2 linked regions of the Flectobacillus major DSM 103 genome follow. The protein of the gene in region 1 interacts with the protein of each later gene in a pairwise test. Links are inferred from orthologs where the notes say so. Each region holds a gene or a part of one and is shown on either strand. Other genes may lie near its edges.

Evidence for each region.
Region 2: the proteins of dprA (region 1) and recA interact in binary tests that used the Bacillus subtilis proteins (3 or more experiments, as listed by UniProt). The link is inferred for Flectobacillus major DSM 103 from one-to-one orthologs.

The regions. Positions count from the first base shown.
Region 1 is NZ_KE386491.1:2,324,407-2,333,681, forward strand. What follows is about bases 3,715-6,499. They hold dprA (DNA-processing protein DprA), read left to right. Parts: upstream 3,715-4,446; coding sequence 4,447-5,553; downstream 5,554-6,499. Other genes in these bases: FLEMA_RS0113610 (MerR family transcriptional regulator), read left to right, coding at 4,005-4,364; FLEMA_RS0113655 (LytR/AlgR family response regulator transcription factor), read right to left, coding at 5,550-6,317. Also shown: FLEMA_RS0113585 (aminodeoxychorismate synthase component I), read right to left, coding at 1-868; alaS (alanine--tRNA ligase), read right to left, coding at 1,008-3,641; FLEMA_RS0113670 (histidine kinase dimerization/phosphoacceptor domain -containing protein), read right to left, coding at 6,682-8,568; pyrE (orotate phosphoribosyltransferase), read right to left, coding at 8,879-9,275. UniProt on the Bacillus subtilis protein: Protein that helps load RecA onto ssDNA during transformation. Binds cooperatively to circular ssDNA, is able to bridge different segments of DNA. Favors the loading of RecA onto SsbA- or SsbB-coated ssDNA and formation of RecA-DNA filaments.
Region 2 is NZ_KE386491.1:815,678-825,074, forward strand. Bases 3,357-6,263 are described here. They hold recA (recombinase RecA), read left to right. Parts: upstream 3,357-4,220; coding sequence 4,221-5,306; downstream 5,307-6,263. Other genes in these bases: FLEMA_RS0105290 (aminopeptidase), read right to left, coding at 3,357-3,648; FLEMA_RS0105300 (DUF3667 domain-containing protein), read left to right, coding at 5,527-6,263. In the rest of the region: FLEMA_RS0105280 (glycoside hydrolase family 140 protein), read right to left, coding at 47-1,393; FLEMA_RS0105285 (DUF3108 domain-containing protein), read right to left, coding at 1,747-2,550; more of FLEMA_RS0105290, read right to left, coding at 2,599-3,356; more of FLEMA_RS0105300, read left to right, coding at 6,264-7,206; FLEMA_RS0105310 (hypothetical protein), read right to left, coding at 7,500-8,048; FLEMA_RS0105315 (VIT1/CCC1 transporter family protein), read left to right, coding at 8,373-9,050; ggt (gamma-glutamyltransferase), read right to left, coding at 9,151-9,397. UniProt on the Bacillus subtilis protein: Multifunctional protein involved in homologous recombination, DNA repair and competence.

The sequences.
Region 1 (9,275 bases):
CGGCACTATCCAAATTTTGTCCATCAAATAGGCCAAATACCCCTGTATAATAGCCCCGTTCGTATCCTTCGGCAGCTTTGATAATCTCTTGGGTTTGAGGCTTGGGAGCTCCAGTAATAGAACCCGCAGGTAGCATTTTGAAAAATAAAGTACCCAATTGTTCATAATAATTGATAGGGAGTTTACCACAAATTTCTGAACTAACTTGTAATAATTCTCCTTCATGTGTAGCGACTTTGTCGATATACCGAAACCTTTCAACCCAAACTTTTTCGGCTATCATACTAATATCATTTCTGATTAAATCTACAATTGTAGCATGCTCGGCCAGTTCTTTTTTATCTTTCAAAATAAGCTCTTCGGCATCGGGTATTTGTGCCGAAATAGTACCCTTCATAGGGTGCGAAGAAATAATGCCATGATTGATTTGTACAAAAGTTTCTGGAGAAAAAAGCACAAAGTCGTCTTTGAAAAGCAACTGATATTTAGAGGTATTTCTCGCAAAAATCTGAGCTAAAGTAAGGTTTACCGAAATAGGCGTTGGCTTGGTTAAATTGACCAAAAAGCTATCGCCCCTTTGCAAATGTTGATGTACTTTATCAAACGATTGCTGGTACTCATCCAACGAAATAGGATATTTATCTAGCTGTATATCAACCGCTTCACTCTTATTAAAATCAAAATTAGTTACATCTCCTATTTTGAAATAAATTCCAGTATTCGCAACTTCGGTCAGTGGTAAAATAACGGGTTTTTGCATTTCATAATCAATCACAAACAAAAACGGAGTACGAGATTGTCCTAATTGATTCATCTTGTCAATGGCTAGTAAGGCAGCCGAAGGAAGTATTTGTTTTTTGTAATTCATTTACTAAGGCCAAAGGCCGAAATATTATTATTTTCTATTCCGAAACTCAAATCGCTAACTATATTACAATAGAAAGACCTGTAAGGTTTCGCAACCTTGCAGGTCTTTTTTAGTATTTCAACAAAAAAATGGTAAGTCGTTATGCTACAAAAGTTCTTCCTTTTTCGATAGCCTTTGCCAAACCGCTTGCATCCGAGCCTCCAGCCGTTGCAAAAAACGCCTGACCGCCTCCTCCACCTTTTACTTCCTTGGCCAATTCACGTACAATCTGACCAGCATTCAACCCTTTTTCTGCTACCAAGTTGTCGGCAATCATAACCGCCAATTGTGGTTTTCCTGCAATTTCTGCTCCCAAAACACAATACAAATCACCTACTTTTGCTTTCAGTTCATAAGCCAATTGCTTGAGGGCATCGGCCGATGCTACTTCTACTACTTCTACAATAGTATTTACAGTACCCACTGCCACAATTTTGTTGAGTAGGCGGTCTTTGGTAGCTTGTAATTTTTCTTGCTCAAAAGCCTCGATTTTTTTGCTAAGTGTATTCTTTTCTTCCAAAAGAGTAGCTACTGCTTTTACCAAATCTTTGGGTGCTTTCAGTAAGTCGTTCAGTTGGTCTAAAATGATTTCTTGCTGACGCAAAATTTCAAAAGCTTTCTCTGACGTAACAGCTTCGATACGGCGTACGCCTGTTGCTACCGAGCTTTCAGCAACAATCTTGAACAAGCCGATATTGCCCGTAGCAGGCACATGCGTACCTCCACAAAGCTCTACTGAATAGTTTTTGTCGAAAGTAATAACACGAACAAAATCGCCATATTTTTCGCCAAACAAGGCCATTGCACCACGTGAAGTAGCCTCTGCAATTGGCACGTTACGTTCTTCGAGCAATGGAATATTTTCACGGATTTTTTGATTAACGATTTCTTCTACCTTGGCTATTTCCTCGTCGGTTACTTTCTGGAAATGCGAGAAGTCAAAACGCAATACTTCGTCATTGACCAATGACCCTTTTTGATTGACATGCGTACCCAATACTTGCTTGAGGGCAGCCTGCATCAAGTGCGTTGAAGTGTGATTGTTATTGGTTAATTTACGACGAGACAAATCAATACTTGCTTTGAGTGGTTCGTCCGACACCAATTCTTCAAAACGCTTGTCATTTACCAAGTGAACAATTAGGTCATTTTCCTTTTTGGTATCTACTACTTGCAAAGCTACACCGCCCAAAGTGATTGTACCTTTGTCGCCAACTTGTCCACCCGACTCGGCGTAGAAAGGCGTTTTGTCCAATACCACTTTGTATTGTGTACCTTGTTTGTTTTGTACTTTTTGGTATTTTACGATAGAAGAAACTGTTTCAAATTCGTCGTAACCCACAAATTCGATTTTGTCAACCTCTTGTAAAATTACCCAGTCTTCGGCCGAAGTGGTAGCATCTTTACGAGAACGTTCTTTTTGAGCTTGTAAAGCCGCCTTATAGCCCTCTTCGTCGATTGATAAGCCATTTTCACGAGCAATCAAGGCTGTTAGGTCGACAGGGAAACCGAAGGTATCGTTGAGCTCAAATACTACTTCGCCATTAATAATGGTTTGGTTAGTAGCTTTTAGGTCAACTGTAATTTTATCTAATAACTTCAAGCCATTTTCGAGGGTACGCAAGAAAGAATTTTCTTCTTCCAAAATCACTTTAGCCACAAAGTCTTGTTGCGAAATTAATTCAGGAAATACGCCATCAAATTGAGCCGACAACAAAGGCACAATTGAATGCAAAAACGGTTCTCTAAATCCTAAATAAGTATATCCATAACGCACAGCACGACGCAAAATACGACGAATTACGTAGCCCGCTTTGTTGTTGGATGGTAACTGGCCGTCGGCAATAGCAAAAGCAATAGCACGAATATGATCGGCAATTACCCGAAGGGCAATATCAGTCCATTTTTCTTGTCCGTAAGTTTTACCAGCTTTGCCAGCAATAAACTGGATAGTACCTTGAAAAACGTCGGTATCGTAATTAGACTGCTTGCCTTGAATAGCCATACAAAGGCGTTCAAAGCCCATACCTGTATCGACGTGCTTGGCAGGAAGAGGTACTAACGAACCATCGGCCATGCGTTCAAACTGCATGAATACGTTGTTCCAGATTTCGACAACCTGAGGGTGGTCGGCATTAACCAAATCTTTCCCTGGTGTATTGGCTACTTCGTCGGCATTGCGTAAATCAATATGGATTTCAGAACAAGGGCCACAAGGACCTGTTTCGCCCATTTCCCAGAAATTATCTTTTTTGTTTCCAAGAATGATACGGTCTTCGCCTACAATGGCCTTCCAGATATCCCAAGCTTCTTGGTCGAAAGGAACGCCGTCTTTTTCGTCGCCTTTAAATACCGAAACATAGATTCTATCTTTGGGTAACTTATATACTTCTGTAAGTAACTCCCAAGACCAAGCCAAAGCCTCTTTTTTGAAATAATCACCAAACGACCAATTGCCCAACATTTCAAACATGGTATGGTGATAGGTATCAAAGCCCACATCTTCGAGGTCGTTGTGCTTTCCCGAAACTCTCAAACATTTTTGGGTATCGGCAATACGCTTTGAAGGTGGAGTACCGTTACCTAAGAAAAAATCCTTGAATTGAGCCATACCCGAGTTGTTGAACATCAAGGTTGGGTCGTTTTTTGCTACTAGTGGAGCGGAAGGAACAATCAAGTGACCTTTTGATACAAAAAAGTCCAAGAACTGCTGTCTTATTTCTCTGGAAGTCATTTGTAATTTTATGATTAAAAAATAGTGATTTTCAGATGATATATGTCACACATATTCACTATTTATATTTTTGTACGAATATGATTCCTTGATTTTTCGATAAAAATTTTATCTTTGCTTAAAATCAATTTTTTGCAAAATTAGTTGTTTTCAAGATGAAGAACGATATTGTTGGTCAATCATTTTCAGTATTGGCTGTACTTTTTATCTGAGCATCTATATTAACCGCTTATAATGAGAATATTAGCACTAAAAATACTTATTCCTAGCGAGTTTATTTTATTGCAATTTTTACTTTGAATAGAGAGAATCAAAGCTATCCATGACTTTATACCCATAGGTTCCTCTCGAATATTTGATATTATGCAAAATCTTACAAAGCGTTATTACTCTATTTCGGAGGTAGCTCAGATGTTTAATATCAACATCTCGAAGCTGCGTTTTTGGGAAGAACAGTTCCCTACGCTCAACCCAAAACGTGACCGTTCTGGGGATAGAAAATATACACAACAAGATATTAATCATTTGAAAGAAATCATTCAACTCGTTAATGAGGATGGACACACGATAGATGGTGCCAAAAAAGCCCTCGAAAGAAATAAGCAACGAAAAACAACTAATCAAAATGTAGTGGATACATTGGTTGGGCTTCGGGATTTTTTTAAAAAACTAAGAGACTCTTTGGATGAAAATGGAGAGGAAAATGACGAACCTTTTTTATAAAAATTTAGTATTATCACCTATTCCTACACAATAATTGATTGATCAAACTTTCTACAAGCATTCAATATTTCTATACCTGACTATGATGTCCTCAGAAAAAATTGCCCAAGTGGCCTTATCGTTAGTTCCTAAAATTGGCGATGTTCTTGTTAAACAACTCATTAGCTATTGTGGCTCGGCCGAGCAGGTATTCAAAACACCCAAGGCAAAGCTCTTGAAGATTCCAAATATAGGCGAAACCCTCGCTCAAAATATCCAAGCTAAAGCCATTTTTGAAAAAGCAACTCGTATTGTAGAACAGGCTCAAAAAGAGCAAGTTGATATTATATTTTATACAGACGAGCAATATCCAAACCGCCTCAAAACTTTGTACGATGCTCCTGCTATTCTGTATTTTAAAGGCAAATGTTCATTGAATACTCCCAGAACAATTGCTATAGTAGGCACTCGACAAATTACCGAGTACGGCAGGCATATTACCGAACAAATCGTTGGAGATTTGGCACAACACAATATCCTTTGTATTAGTGGGCTAGCCTTTGGGGTTGATATTGTGGCTCATAAAGCTTGCCTAAAATACCAGATTCCGACTTTGGGTATTATGGCCAATGGCATCAATAAAGTGTATCCTTTACAGCATAAATCTACCGCTTTACAAATGCTAGAAACAGGGGGTGTTTTGTCGGAACATCCGTTTGGAGTAGAGCCAGAGCCTCCTTATTTTCCTAGAAGAAATAGAATTATTGCGGGAATGTCGGATGCCACCATTGTGGTAGAGGCCGCCATAAAGGGAGGTGCATTAATTACGGCTGAATTTGCTAATAATTATCATCGAGATGTTTTTGCAGTGCCTGGCCAAATCGGGAAATCCTTTTCGGAAGGTTGTAATAAGTTGATTAGAAATAATAAAGCCCAGATTTATACGCAGGTCAATGATATAGTAGAAGCCCTAAATTGGGATTTGGCTAGCCCCAATACCTCGCTACAAATTCCTATTCCCGACTTTTCGGGCTTGTCTACCGACGAAAGCCAAGTAATGGCATTGCTCCACAAAAATGGCACAATGCACATTGACGAACTAAGCTGGCAATCACAAATATTTATGGCAAAGCTTTCTTCTATTTTATTAAGTTTAGAATTTCAGGGCTATATCAAATCACTCCCTGGCAAAAAATATAGCGTTACTTAGCGAAAAGTAAACTGCTTCAAAAACTCGTCTTTATAATTACGACTTAGTGGTATAGCTACGTTGTCTATCATGAGCTCTTGTTCGGTAAATGATTCTACTTTATCTAAATGAATCGCATACGAACGATGTACCCTTACCAGTTTTTCGTAAGGAATGCGTTCTAAAATAGTATTCATAGTAAGCCTAACTACAAATTTTCGTTGGGTTGTTACAATAATAGTATAACTATTGTTGGATTCTAAATAAAGAATATCTACCAAACGCACTTTTACAAATTGATAATGTTGTTTGATAAAGATATAATCGTCTATTTGTAAAATACATTCACGCCCTATTTTGTCTTTTTCTATTTCTAAAGCATTTATAGGCAACTTTTTATGTCGCATTTGGTTATTGTACGCAGCCAAATGAATAGCAATACCGAGGTTGTCATACAAAAAAGGTTTGGTAAAATAGGCCGATGGTAATGTTCTAAGAGCCGCTTTGAGGGTATCTTTATTAGAGCTTTCGACCAAATAAATCAATGGGATTTTCTTCAGTTGTAGCAATTGTTCGCAAATCAGCATTCCTTTTCTCTCTTGTTCATTGGTAATATCACATAATAGCACATCTACCTGATTATTCCGAAATAAATCCATTGCCTTGCTGATTTGATTGGTACAAGCAATAATTTGGCATTGTTCATTTTCTAAAAAATCTATTAGTTTAGAGTCGATAGGAATGTCATCTTCTATAATAAGGATTTTGACATTATCTGTTTTCATGAGTGTGTTATTTTATACTTGCCAGTATCAAGTGAATAATTTAAAACCTTGTCTTTGCAATTGTTTCGGCTTCACTACTTTTATGCTATGATTAAAAACAGGGATTTTTGATTGAAACTTATCAAGCTGAACAATGGTTATTCAGCATCTTCATAAAAATAACTATGCGACAAGGTACTTCCAATTACTACTTTGCTGTATTGATTCAATTTGATATAAAAATACCAAGCACTTTTATAAATATGTTGAATTGCTCAACAATTTTATTTCACAGAATTGGGTGAAGTACTATTGACTATCAAATACTTACAGGCTATTTAGTATTTACTAATTTAGTTAAAATATTGTTATTTAGATAATATCATTATGAGGCAATTTTCAATTGGTCTTTTGGAATATATAGCGTAAAAATTGTGCCATTCTGGTTATGGATATGGTATGTACCCGAAACCTGCTTGCTCAACGAAACGATCAACTGTTTGCCAAAAGATACCCCCTTTTGATTCCATTTGGCTAGGTCAATTCCAATACCATTATCGGCAACATTTAGTGTAATGCCATCGCCAACTTTGAAGCTAATGCTCAAGCTTGGTTTTTGAATACCCTGATAAGCATATTTAAAGGCATTGGTAATTAGCTCATTAAGAATCAGCCCCAAGGGTATTCCCAAATCTACGTCTACTTCTTCCTGTACTACCTCTAGGTTGAGGGTAAAATTGTCACGGTCGTAGCCATAGGAATCCATGATATTTTCTACCAAATCAACGATATATTCTCGCATATTGATAGTGGTAATATGTTCGGTTTGGTATAGTTTCTGGTGAATTAGCGACATGGCTTCTACCCTTCTTTGTCCAGTTTGTACAGCCCTGATGGCATTGTCATCTTTTAGTCCGTATGTTTGTAAGTTGAGCAGACTCGATACAATCGACAAATTATTTTTTACTCGATGATGTAACTCCTTCATCATCAGCTTTAATTTGTCGGCTTGTTCCTGAATTTTGGCGTTTTGTACTATAAGTAAGTCGTTTTTTTGCTCAATTAGCCTTTTTTGCTTGAAAGATACCAATCCAAAAAAGACCAAAATACCAATCAAAATAGCGGCTACTACTAAGAAAACCATTTTTATTTGGTTTTCTTGGTAAAGGTTAGAAATTTGGTGTTCTTTTTTATCGTTTTCATATTTGGTTTGTAATTCGGCAATACGTTGCGAAACATCCTCATTGCGAATACTGTCGTTCAAGGCTGTTTGTTTTTTATGGGCTTGCAACGATTTTTCAAAATCCCCCTGATTTTCGTACAATCTCGACAATACATCATAAGCATCGGCCTGAAAGTATTTGCGTTCTTTAATATTATTGGCCAATTGAATACCTGTTAGTGCCGATTCAATCCCTTTGTCGAAATCTTTTTTACCTAGCAAAGCCCAAGCCATATTGATATATATAGCCGATTGAGAAAAGGTATCATCTGGGCCTATACTGGATAATGCTTTGCGGTATTGTTCAATGGCATTGTTGTATTGATGAAGGTTTTTATAGTGTACTCCTACATTTATCAAACCACTGATATATTCTTCGTTTAAATTTGCCTTTTTCAATAAGGGTAACGCCTTCAGCCCATAGTCGAGTGCCAAATGCGATTTGCCTTGTTTGTCGGCAATAATTCCCAAACTATTATACGCATACCCCAAGATTTCGGGAATTCTGTATTTGCTACCCAATTCTTTGGCTTGGTTATATATTTTAGTGGCTTCATCGAGGGTTTCCTGTCGGTCGTACACATTTCCGATTTTAATCAGTGTACGCCCCATCATGAGGCGGTCGTTCTGTTCCTCAAAAAATGACAAAGCTTTTTGTAAATATTTTAGGGCATCGGCATGTTTTTCTTCGTTGGCTTCGAGTGTACCTAACTTATAATAGGCAGATGCTTCTAAACTTTTCAAGTGCTTTTTTTCACTTATATTCAAGGCTTCATTTAGCAGCCTTACACTATTAACATAATCATGTTTTTTCTCGTGTTGGTCATAGTAGTTTAGTATTGTTTCTACTTTTTCCCTATCAGAAGAAATGCTAGCCAATGCTGTATTTAAGCTATCATAATTTTGGGCTAGCCCGCCCAAGCACCACAATAGGCCCCCTAAAAATATACTTAACTTTCTCATATCAAAACCCTTAAAATACTTAATAATCGTTTTCCAATAGCCCAACAAGTACCCATTACTTGCTATAACCTCAAGCTTGTATTTCAAGTTTTGGAATTATTGACTAGACCTTCATATTTCTATCATATTCGTATTACCATAGGCAATTACCCATCGTATTTATAGAATTCTAGAAATGAAAGACTTACTTTACTTAGGATATAAAACACCTTTACAACAATGAGACGGTATATATGAAAGTGGATGAAGAGTAAAACAAATATATTACTACTACGTACAACAAGGCAATAATATTATATATTAATGAAGAAAAAAATACACAAATGAACAATGCCCTATTAAAGCAATGGTTATTTTCGCTATTACTTTAATAGGACTGTTTTTTATATTGTAATGCTTATACACCCCAAGTAGCAGGGTCATGACGCCATTCTTGTAGAGTAATCAGTTGGCTTTCAGAAACATATTTTTTCTTTACAGCTTCTTCCAACAAGGTTTCGTAGTCGCTCAAAGTATAGAATTTCAAGCCTTTTGCTCCAAAGTTTTCGGTGGCTACCGAAAACCCATAAGAAAAAATAGCTACCATACCCAATACATCTGCACCAGCCTCGCGAAGAGCCTCAGCAGCTTTCAGTGAGCTTCCGCCTGTCGATACCAAGTCTTCGATAAGTACTACTTTTTGGCCTTTTTTAATTTCACCCTCAATCTGATTGCCCATACCATGTTTTTTAGGCTCAGGACGAACATAACAGAAAGGCAGGTCAAGCCAATCAGCAACCAATGCCCCTTGTGCA
Region 2 (9,397 bases), 1.5 Mb from region 1 along the record:
TCTTTTTATGCACTAAGAAACCGTTTTATCGTTAAAGTAGTATCTATTACTTTTGATTAGAAGTATCTTCTAGCACCAACACCCAGTCGTTGCCATAGCCTGTGCTGGGTGGCGACATTTTTTGTTGACCTTGATTTTCAATAACAAAGCTTGGTTTACTAATACCTGTTTTGGGGTCATACCAAAATGCTTTAAGTTGTTTGCCTGAAATTTTGCCTAGTACAAGTGTAAAAGCTTTGCCTGCTGCGGTGTATACCCACGCATAGCTACTTCCACGAGTGGCTTGGATGCGTTCGGCAGCTGCCAAATCGTTTTCTATGATCAATGACTGGTCGGGTATTCGCTCGGTAATAGGATAGCTTTCTATTAATTTTCTCAAAAATTTCATTTGATTAGCCCCAGGCAACAGTAGTGCCTCTTGCCAGTAGATATGAGGGTTATTGACCGCCTCTTGATTGGGGGCATAAAATTGCCAAATATCATGACAACCGTAAGTATGCCCAAAAGCTCCAGCAAAAACATCTAAATAGGCATATTTTCGAACATCGTAGGCACTGGAAACCCCCAAATCGTTGGCATTGAAGCATACAGGGTGGTCTTCATAAATGGGTTCGGCATCTAATACGGGCTTTATGGGCTGATACAAGTAGGCTTGATATATTTTGTTATAAATGGCTTGGTCTCGACAATGTCCATTTTGAAACATATTAAAATCTAACCATTTATCGTCATGAAACCACTCACTTGCCCCTTTTTGGTTAGGTTGAGGATGAAATGTAATAAAAGCTTTATCTGAGCCACCCACGCCATCTTCAATTCCCGATGCCATAGCTCGCCAAATAGCAATATGTTGGTTGTTTTGTGGATTGCGGTCACCGCCTAATATCCAAATAATATGCTGTTTGTTTTTATAGCGTTGCCCTATCCATTTACCGTATATCTTGGCATTTACTTCATTGAAAATTTCGGGGCCTGTTCCCCACGAGCTTTTCCATATTTTGTCACCCCAAGTAGGCAATAGCCCAATCGTGAGGCCATATTCTTCAGCCTTCTGAATAATGTAGTCTACGTGCTCAAAATAACTTTCATTGGGCTGAGTGGGGTCGTCGTTTTTGAGAGGCGTATTACCATAAGGGTTAGGCGTATGTAGGCCGTCAAATTCAGCTAATACAACAGCTTGAATAAGGGTAAAGCCTTGTTCTGCTCGTTTTTTGAGGTATTGGTCGGCTTCTTCACGATTGAGGCGATGAAATAACTCCCATGCTGTATCGCCAATCCAAACAAATGGCTTTTGATTTTTTAAGATAAAATGATGGTTGTCGCTTAGGCTAAATTGAGCTTCTGCGAAGATTGTATTGGCAATAAAGAATAGAAATAGGAAGAGTTTTTTCATCGTAATAAAGATTCATGTAAAATAAGTTGGAAGTTTTAAAATTAATATTTTCCAGAAAATTAACTATTTGCTTTTCAAACGTAACATTCCTATTCAAATTCTTTGGGGGTAGTTGAGGTTATTATTGTGAGGATATTATTCTATTGGCTGTGTCGTTTGCCTCTTCCTAAGGAGTAATACTTTGGGGCAACAGCTTTTCGCGTAATAAATTATTGATTTCTTGAGTGACTATCGTGTCCGAATGGGGTCTTAACAATACTATTTAGGGCGGTTACACCTTCTGTAGCCACTATATAATGTTGTGTAGATTTCAAGAAAGGTGTGGGATAATCTCCCACACCTTCTTTGTTTTGTTAGTTTTTATCAAATTTTAATTCATTTTTCAGGCCGCTAAAGCTGCGAATATCTAATGCCAAAGACCCAATTTTGAGTTCTATTTCTACCCGAATCGGTATTTTGTTGTCATCGTTAGATACCCAAATTTTAACAGATTCTTCATCTTGAAAAAAATTATTTTTGGGCAACATCGGAATAATCATATAGGTTTCTATTTTACCAAATTTGGTTTTAATAGTTTCTTTTCCTTTAAACTTCAATCGCATATTATAAAGTTTGTTATCGAAAAAAAACGTTAGAGGGAGGCTTTCGCCAGGTTTTGTTTTGGCAAAATCCATAGCCCTAACATAATAATAACTACTGACTACGTCTTGTACACCTTCGGGAATAGTGAAGACTTTTTTCTCTTTATTATCGTCCAACTCGTAGGTTCGGGCTTGTTTTTGGGCATGGTCAAAAATCACCCTTTCCTCTGTTCTGTAGCCTCCTTCTTGTTTTTTCATATAAAACTGCTGAGGTATAATCTTCTCGCTGTCGATATGCGAAGCCCAAGTATCACGTACACGAGTTACCCAGTCGGTTACGCCTGTAGTGCGTCCATTTACTACAACTTTATAGCAAGGTCGGCCATTGGCCAGTTGAAACTTGTCGTCTACATCTACAACTGCTTCGGCAGCATTGACAAATCCATAGTGTACACGGTATTCGATGTGTTCGCCTTTTACCAAGCTTGTAGGTTGTTCGATACTATTATCTTGTTGGTTTGCCCTAAATCCCATTATTCCGATTAAGATAGCAAGGCCAAACATGGTTTTTTTCATACTTTTGGTACTGTTTAAAAGTTAACTCGTGGTTCAAGTAGGAAATGCCTATTGATACGTTTTAGACAAATCTTTCATAAAAGTCGAAAAGTTGCTTTTATGTTTTTCTTCAAAAAGTGTTTCAAACTGATTTTGTTGGGCATTATAGGTTTTGAAACCAATAAAATAAGCATTATTGGGCAATTCGGCTAGTGGTATATCGGTTTTGGTATCATACTTTTTTTTGCGAAGCACCACTTGCTGGTAGATACGCTCTTGGTCTTGTACGATATGTTTGATAAACGCGTATTTTAAAGAATCCTTATATTTTTTTGGATATTCTGGTTGAAATGTCTGATAAAGGCTATCCAATGCCAGCGTACTTTTGTTGAGATGTGCCACCAAAAGCTTTTTCCAGACCTTGGATTGGGTATATTTTTTATATATTGGTGACTCCTTGCCGTATTTAGCCAGTAGGTAGCGTTTTGCACCATAATCGCCAATAAAATTGGCGAGGTTTTCACTGGTTTCATGGTCATTTTTAATAAATATAGTGCCATGTACCATTTCATGGATAATCAAACTGGCTAGCTTGCCTTCTGGATAAAAAAGCATACTCGACAAAATAGGCTCGGGAAGCCAGCCCAACGTAGAATATGCCGCTCCTTGACCAAGGTCGGTATCATAACCAGCCTTTTTCCATTTGTTTTCTTCAGCCACCGCCATTGTCGAGTCAAAGAACCCTTTATATGAAAACTTGCCTATAATAGGAAAATCAAAATCTACTCCTTTTACTTGATATGGTTCAGCTACAGTTACTAAATATACGAGCGGTTTACCTTTTTGGTCAAATAAAGTTTGGTACACATCAGGATTATCTTTGAGTCCAAGCGAATCGCTAGCAAAGCGTTTAATTTCGGCAATCAGCCTGATTTTTTCTTTCAGCGAATCCGCTACATTAGGGTCTTCGAGTACCTCTTTTAGTGGGCGAGTATTGAAGGCTACATTGAGCCCGCCTTTGGCCTGTTGGTACAAATAGACCGACCACTGCCATTGCCAGACCACAATGCCCAATAATACTATTAATAGTGTAAGGATAATTCTTTTTTTGGTGAACATCTGAAATATAACCCGTTTAGAAATACGTTATAATAAGTAAGAATGCCGATATTGAGTATCAATAAGTATCTCTACCTTTTGGCTGAATATGCTCTTGAAATCATTTTGTTTATTAATCCTAAATGAATATGTTATTTGGAATAGGGTGTTTCATGATAGCATTGAATTAAACATATATCAGTCACTCAATTATACCAGTTCAACATAGCACTGATATAATACAAAATTAGCCTATTATCTATAGGAAATGATATTTATGAAAAATATTGTGTAATCGGTACAAAGAGCCTTTTAAAGATATTGTTTGTATGTTTTTTATTCAAAAATAAAAAAGCTGTTTATTTTTTGCGGAAAATTTTTCAATAAAAAATACCTTTTTTGGTATAAAACTTGTAATTTCACTTTTGGAATACAAAAAGCCTCCTACAATCTGCCGAGGTGAAAAGGTAATAAAAGGTGTTTTTTTTATTTGAATAAAACTTTATACCTTGCTATTCTAATAGTATCAAGAATCGAAACATTGGCGATAGGAAACTACCCGCTACAAATACAATTAATTATTATAATACAACATGGCAAAGCAACAAGCAGAGGCTACTAACCCAGCAGCCGAGAAATTAAAAGCCTTACAAACTACCCTCGAACGACTAGACAAAACTTACGGAAAGGGAACGGTAATGCGTTTGTCTGATAGCAAAGTATTGGATGTACCTGTTATTTCGACAGGTTCTTTGGGATTGGACTTAGCCCTAGGAATAGGTGGCGTACCACGTGGAAGAATAGTAGAAGTATACGGGCCTGAATCGTCGGGTAAAACTACTTTGGCCATGCACTGTATTGCCGAAGCACAAAAAGGAGGAGGTTTGGCTGCATTTATCGATGCCGAACACGCTTTTGACCGCTCTTATGCCGAAAAATTGGGAATAGATACCAGCCAATTATTGATTTCTCAGCCAGATAATGGTGAACAAGCCTTAGAAATTGCCGAGCAGTTGATTAGCTCAGGTGCTGTAGATATTTGTGTGATTGACTCTGTGGCAGCCCTTGTACCAAAGGCCGAGCTAGAAGGCGATATGGGCGATTCAAAAATGGGTTTACAGGCTCGTTTGATGTCGCAGGCTCTTCGTAAATTGACAGGGGTAATCAATAAAACAGGTTGTTGTTGTATTTTTATCAACCAACTTCGTGATAAGATTGGCGTGATGTTTGGTAGCCCAGAAACAACTACTGGTGGTAATGCCCTTAAATTCTATGCTTCTGTGCGTTTGGATATTAGAAGAATAGGACAAATCAAAGAAGGTGCAGACAATATCATTGGTAACCGTACTAAGGTGAAAGTGGTGAAAAACAAAATGGCTCCCCCTTTCAAAGTTATCGAGTTTGATATTATGTACGGCGAGGGTATTTCTAAAGCTGGGGAGGTACTAGACCTAGCGGTAGAATTAGAAATTGTCAAAAAATCTGGTTCTTGGTTTAGCTACGACGGTAATCGCCTTGGTCAAGGTCGTGATGCTGTAAAAGAAATGATTAAAGATAATCCAGAGTTGTTGGAAGAATTGGAAGCCAAAATCAAAGATAAAGTAAAAGGTGATGAAGCCGCTTTATTAGATCCAGAAGGAGGTGTTGTCGATGCCGACGAGTTGGACGAAAGCTTGTAAAAATAGTTGATTTACGGCAATATGCTTTGAAAAAGGAGAAAATCGAAAGGTTTTCTCCTTTTTTTATGAAAATTATTGTATTTTGAAATTTATAATCTTAACTAATTAAGTAAACTCTAAACGGCTTAACAATCCCTGTATGAAATCATGAAAAGGCTGTGACCTGTTATGCTCAAGCTTTCCATGCACTTTTTCATTAACAACTATAAAATCCTCTAAAATGTCGGTACATAAAAAACGCCGTAAAGTTGAAATTTGTCATAATTGTCATACTATTCTAACGCCCGAAGATAACTTTTGCTCAAACTGTGGGCAAGAAAATCATGATTTGAAAGTTGGTTTAGGACAGCTCCTGTATGATGTATTTGAAGGCATCACCAATTTTGATACCAAGTTTTATAACACAGCCAAATCTATTTTTGCCCAACCTGGCAAAATTACCAAAGATTTTCTGGAAGGGCGTAGAGCTAGATATGTGCCTCCAATTAGGCTATATCTGCTTACTTCGTTTGTGTTCTTTTTGGCTTTTGACGAGCTTATCGACAAGGCTATTGCCGATGGCTCAGATACTACCAAGGGGCTAATAGATGGTTTGACAGGCCGAAGCAGAGGGAATAATGACAATAGCGATGACAATGAGGCTCAAGAAACCCAAAATGCTCAGGCTAATAAAAAACTCGCTAGTATCAAACTAGAGCAGAGGCTTAAGAAATTAGGAAAGAAAAATCAGATAACTAATCTGAAAGCCTTGCTTGATTCGGCAGTGGTTCATGAAGACTCTGCCAAACAGGCAGCGTTGAAGGAAAAAATACAACTTGCTGAAAAGGAGCTTGCCAAAATCAAAAAAGAAGATAATGGTATTAATGCTGCAAGCAAGTTTATTAAATATGTAACAGAATTTAAAGTAAGTTCGTCAGAGATATTAGATGAAATGAATGTTGCCCGAGACGATACCCTTAGGCAGATTATAGATTCGCTTCCTGAGGCACAACATAGACCTTTATTGATTGATATTCAGAAACAGTTGGCTTATGATACCCTCAATGCCGAAGAGATGTTTGAGGTAGATGATGACTTGAAAAAGTACTTTACCGAAAAAATGGGGCGAACAGGTAAGTTTGAATATACCCTGATTTTGCATTCTATTAAAAACAAAGCGGTTGTAAAATTGAATATCAATAATGTAATAATTCCAGTAAAAGGAAGCGATGGCGAGGTAAGAAATACAGCCTATAAAAAGCGTATCTTAACGATGAGCAACGACGAACTCGATAGCTTGATTACAAAAGAGGAGCTAAAAACGAGTCCTTTTATGTTTTTGAAGAGAGGTTTGCTTCGCAATACTACCTATTATGAGCTGGCTTTGAATGAGGATGCCGAAAAGGCTATCTCCGAGATAATTCATTTTGGGGTAGGGGTTATTTCGTTCATGATGTTTATTTTGATGCCTATTGTGGGGCTAATGCTCAAGGTCGTTTATAGCAAGCGAATGCACAGTGCCTTTAGCTATCCGTTTCGTTGGATACGCTATATTATGGACTGGGTATTGTACATTTTGCGGATGAGAAAGCAGAGAAAATATACCAGAATACCTATGTTGGTAGAAGGCCATACACGGTTTTACTATGAGCATTTGATATTTTCAATACATATTCATTCGGTTTTTTTATTAATGGTAATGTTGATTGTAGGTATAGGTGTGTGGTTGGGTTATTGGCAGATGTCGCTAGGTATAGCCATGATAGGATTCATGATTTATTTTATGGTGTCGTTGAAAGTGGTGTATCGACAAGGCTGGTTCAAAACCTTCTTCAAGTCGGTATTATTGCTATTTATGTATAGTTTTACGTTTATTTTAGTACTTACCATTACTGGCAGTATCAAGTTTGCTTTGCAGTAGAGGCTTTTATGATATAAAACACGAGTCGTCCCGAATTTTGGAATAATTTAAAATAGAGAACTCTTGTTTGTTGCTATTAGGTCGTCAAGAAAACATTGAAGAGGCTTATCTTAGAAAAATAGGGGTTATTCATGAAAAGGGCGTTCGAAAAACTAATTTCGAACGCCTTTTTGTATGTTAAATTTCAGAATGACTATTCTTTAGCCGCAAAGCATTGTATCTCTACTGGTGAACAGCATATTCAAAATAATCAATCATTCACTAAATTTGGGATGACTTAGTTCAATAAACAATTAGTTATCTTTCTTGATATATGTTTTGTTACCATTTGCATTGATATAGTAACGTCCACCTTTTGGGCCTTCGTAGATGGTTCTACCTTTATCATCTTTTCCAAAAACCTTATCGTCGCCAGCCGCAGCTTTTTCAACTTTTTTGTCTACCTTTTTAGGTTCAGGTTTTACCGTTGGGTTTTTGTCGTCGGCTTTTTCTTTTTTCTCAGCTTTTTCCTTTTTCTCAGGTTTTTCAGCTTTTTCCTTTTTCTCAGGTTTTTCGGCTTTTTCTTTTTTCTCAGGTTTTTCGGCTTTTTCTTTTTTCTCAGGTTTTTCGGCTTTTTCCTTTTTCTCAGGTTTTTCGGCTTTTTCTTTTTTCTCAGGTTTTTCGGCTTTTTCTTTTTTCTCAGGTTTTTCGGCTTTTTCCTTTTTCTCAGGCTTCTCGGCTTTTTCTTTCTTTTCTTTTTTCTCTTTTTTAGCGTCTTTGGTTTCGTCTTGAGGTTTTTGAGCGGTTACATCAAATACAAATAGACCCGACAGTAACAGTGCGAAAGCAACTATTTTTTTCATGATAGAATGGATGTTGAAATTGTGAAATTTAAGAAACGTTAATTGGATAATCTAAAACTAATTTACACTTTTTTTGATTACTCCTAGTTAAGTTATAAAAAACTTATGTTTTCGACTTGAATAAAAAAAAATAGTCACTTTGTGCATATTAATCATCGTATCTGTCAAACCTACAATAAGCTGTAAAACAAAAGAAAATACTATGATAAAAAACAGTAAAGGTGGTATAAAGTGACTTTTTTATTAACTTACCAACGAAGGGTATTGTCCAATACCTCAGCTATGTTATTACTTAACTATCTTGAATTTATAGTAACATCAATTATGGAAGAACAACATCTTGAAAGCTCAGATTTTCTTAAAGATATCGTTATAGGTATGTCCGATGGGCTAACAGTTCCATTTGCTTTGGCGGCAGGACTTTCGGGGGCTGTCACACAAACCTCCATTATTACCACAGCAGGTATTGCCGAAATTGTAGCGGGTTCTATTGCTATGGGGTTGGGAGGATATTTGGCTGGCCAAACGGAGGTTGAGCATTACGAGTCAGAACTCAAGCGTGAGTTTGAAGAAGTAGAGCGTGTTCCAGAAAGAGAAAAAGAGGAAGTGCGTGAGGTATTTGCCGACTATGGTCTTGACTTAGCAACCCAAAATATTATTGTTGAGGCTTTGGCAAAAGACAAGAAAAAATGGGTTGATTTTATGATGAAATTTGAATTAGGCCTAGAAAAACCTGACATCAATAGGGCCAGAAACTCTGCTTTGACCATTGGGGTATCTTATATAGTAGGGGGGTGTATTCCGTTGTTGCCTTATTTCTTTGTCGAGAACTCTTTGGATGGCCTCAAGCTTTCGGCTATGATCACTTTGCTTGCTCTATTTATTTTTGGGTATTTTAAAAGCAAAGTTACAGGGCAAAATCCTGTAGGTGGGGCTTTAAAAGTAATGACAATCGGAACAGCCGCTGCTGCTGCTGCATTTTTTGTAGCCAAGCTATTTTAAATTAATTTGAAGCTATGATTTGCTCTTAGCAGATAAAAATGGGTTATCTGCTAAGAGAATGATGAGGTTATTTGTACAAAATAAGTAATTCAATATTCCTTTAATAGCCAATGGCGGTATCATCAGCTCTGACATCGGCACCGCCTTCGTATCTGCCATCGGGATGCAATAAAATACAGTCCATACGACCAATAGTATTTTTTTGAGACTCAATTTTGTAACCTTTCCCCAACAGTTTTTGTAAAGTTTGTGGTGAAAAGCCTCCTTCTTCAAACGTGATTTTGTCGGGCAACCATTGGTGGTGGAATCTAAGAGCATCTACAGCCTGTTGCATGCCCATTTTGTGT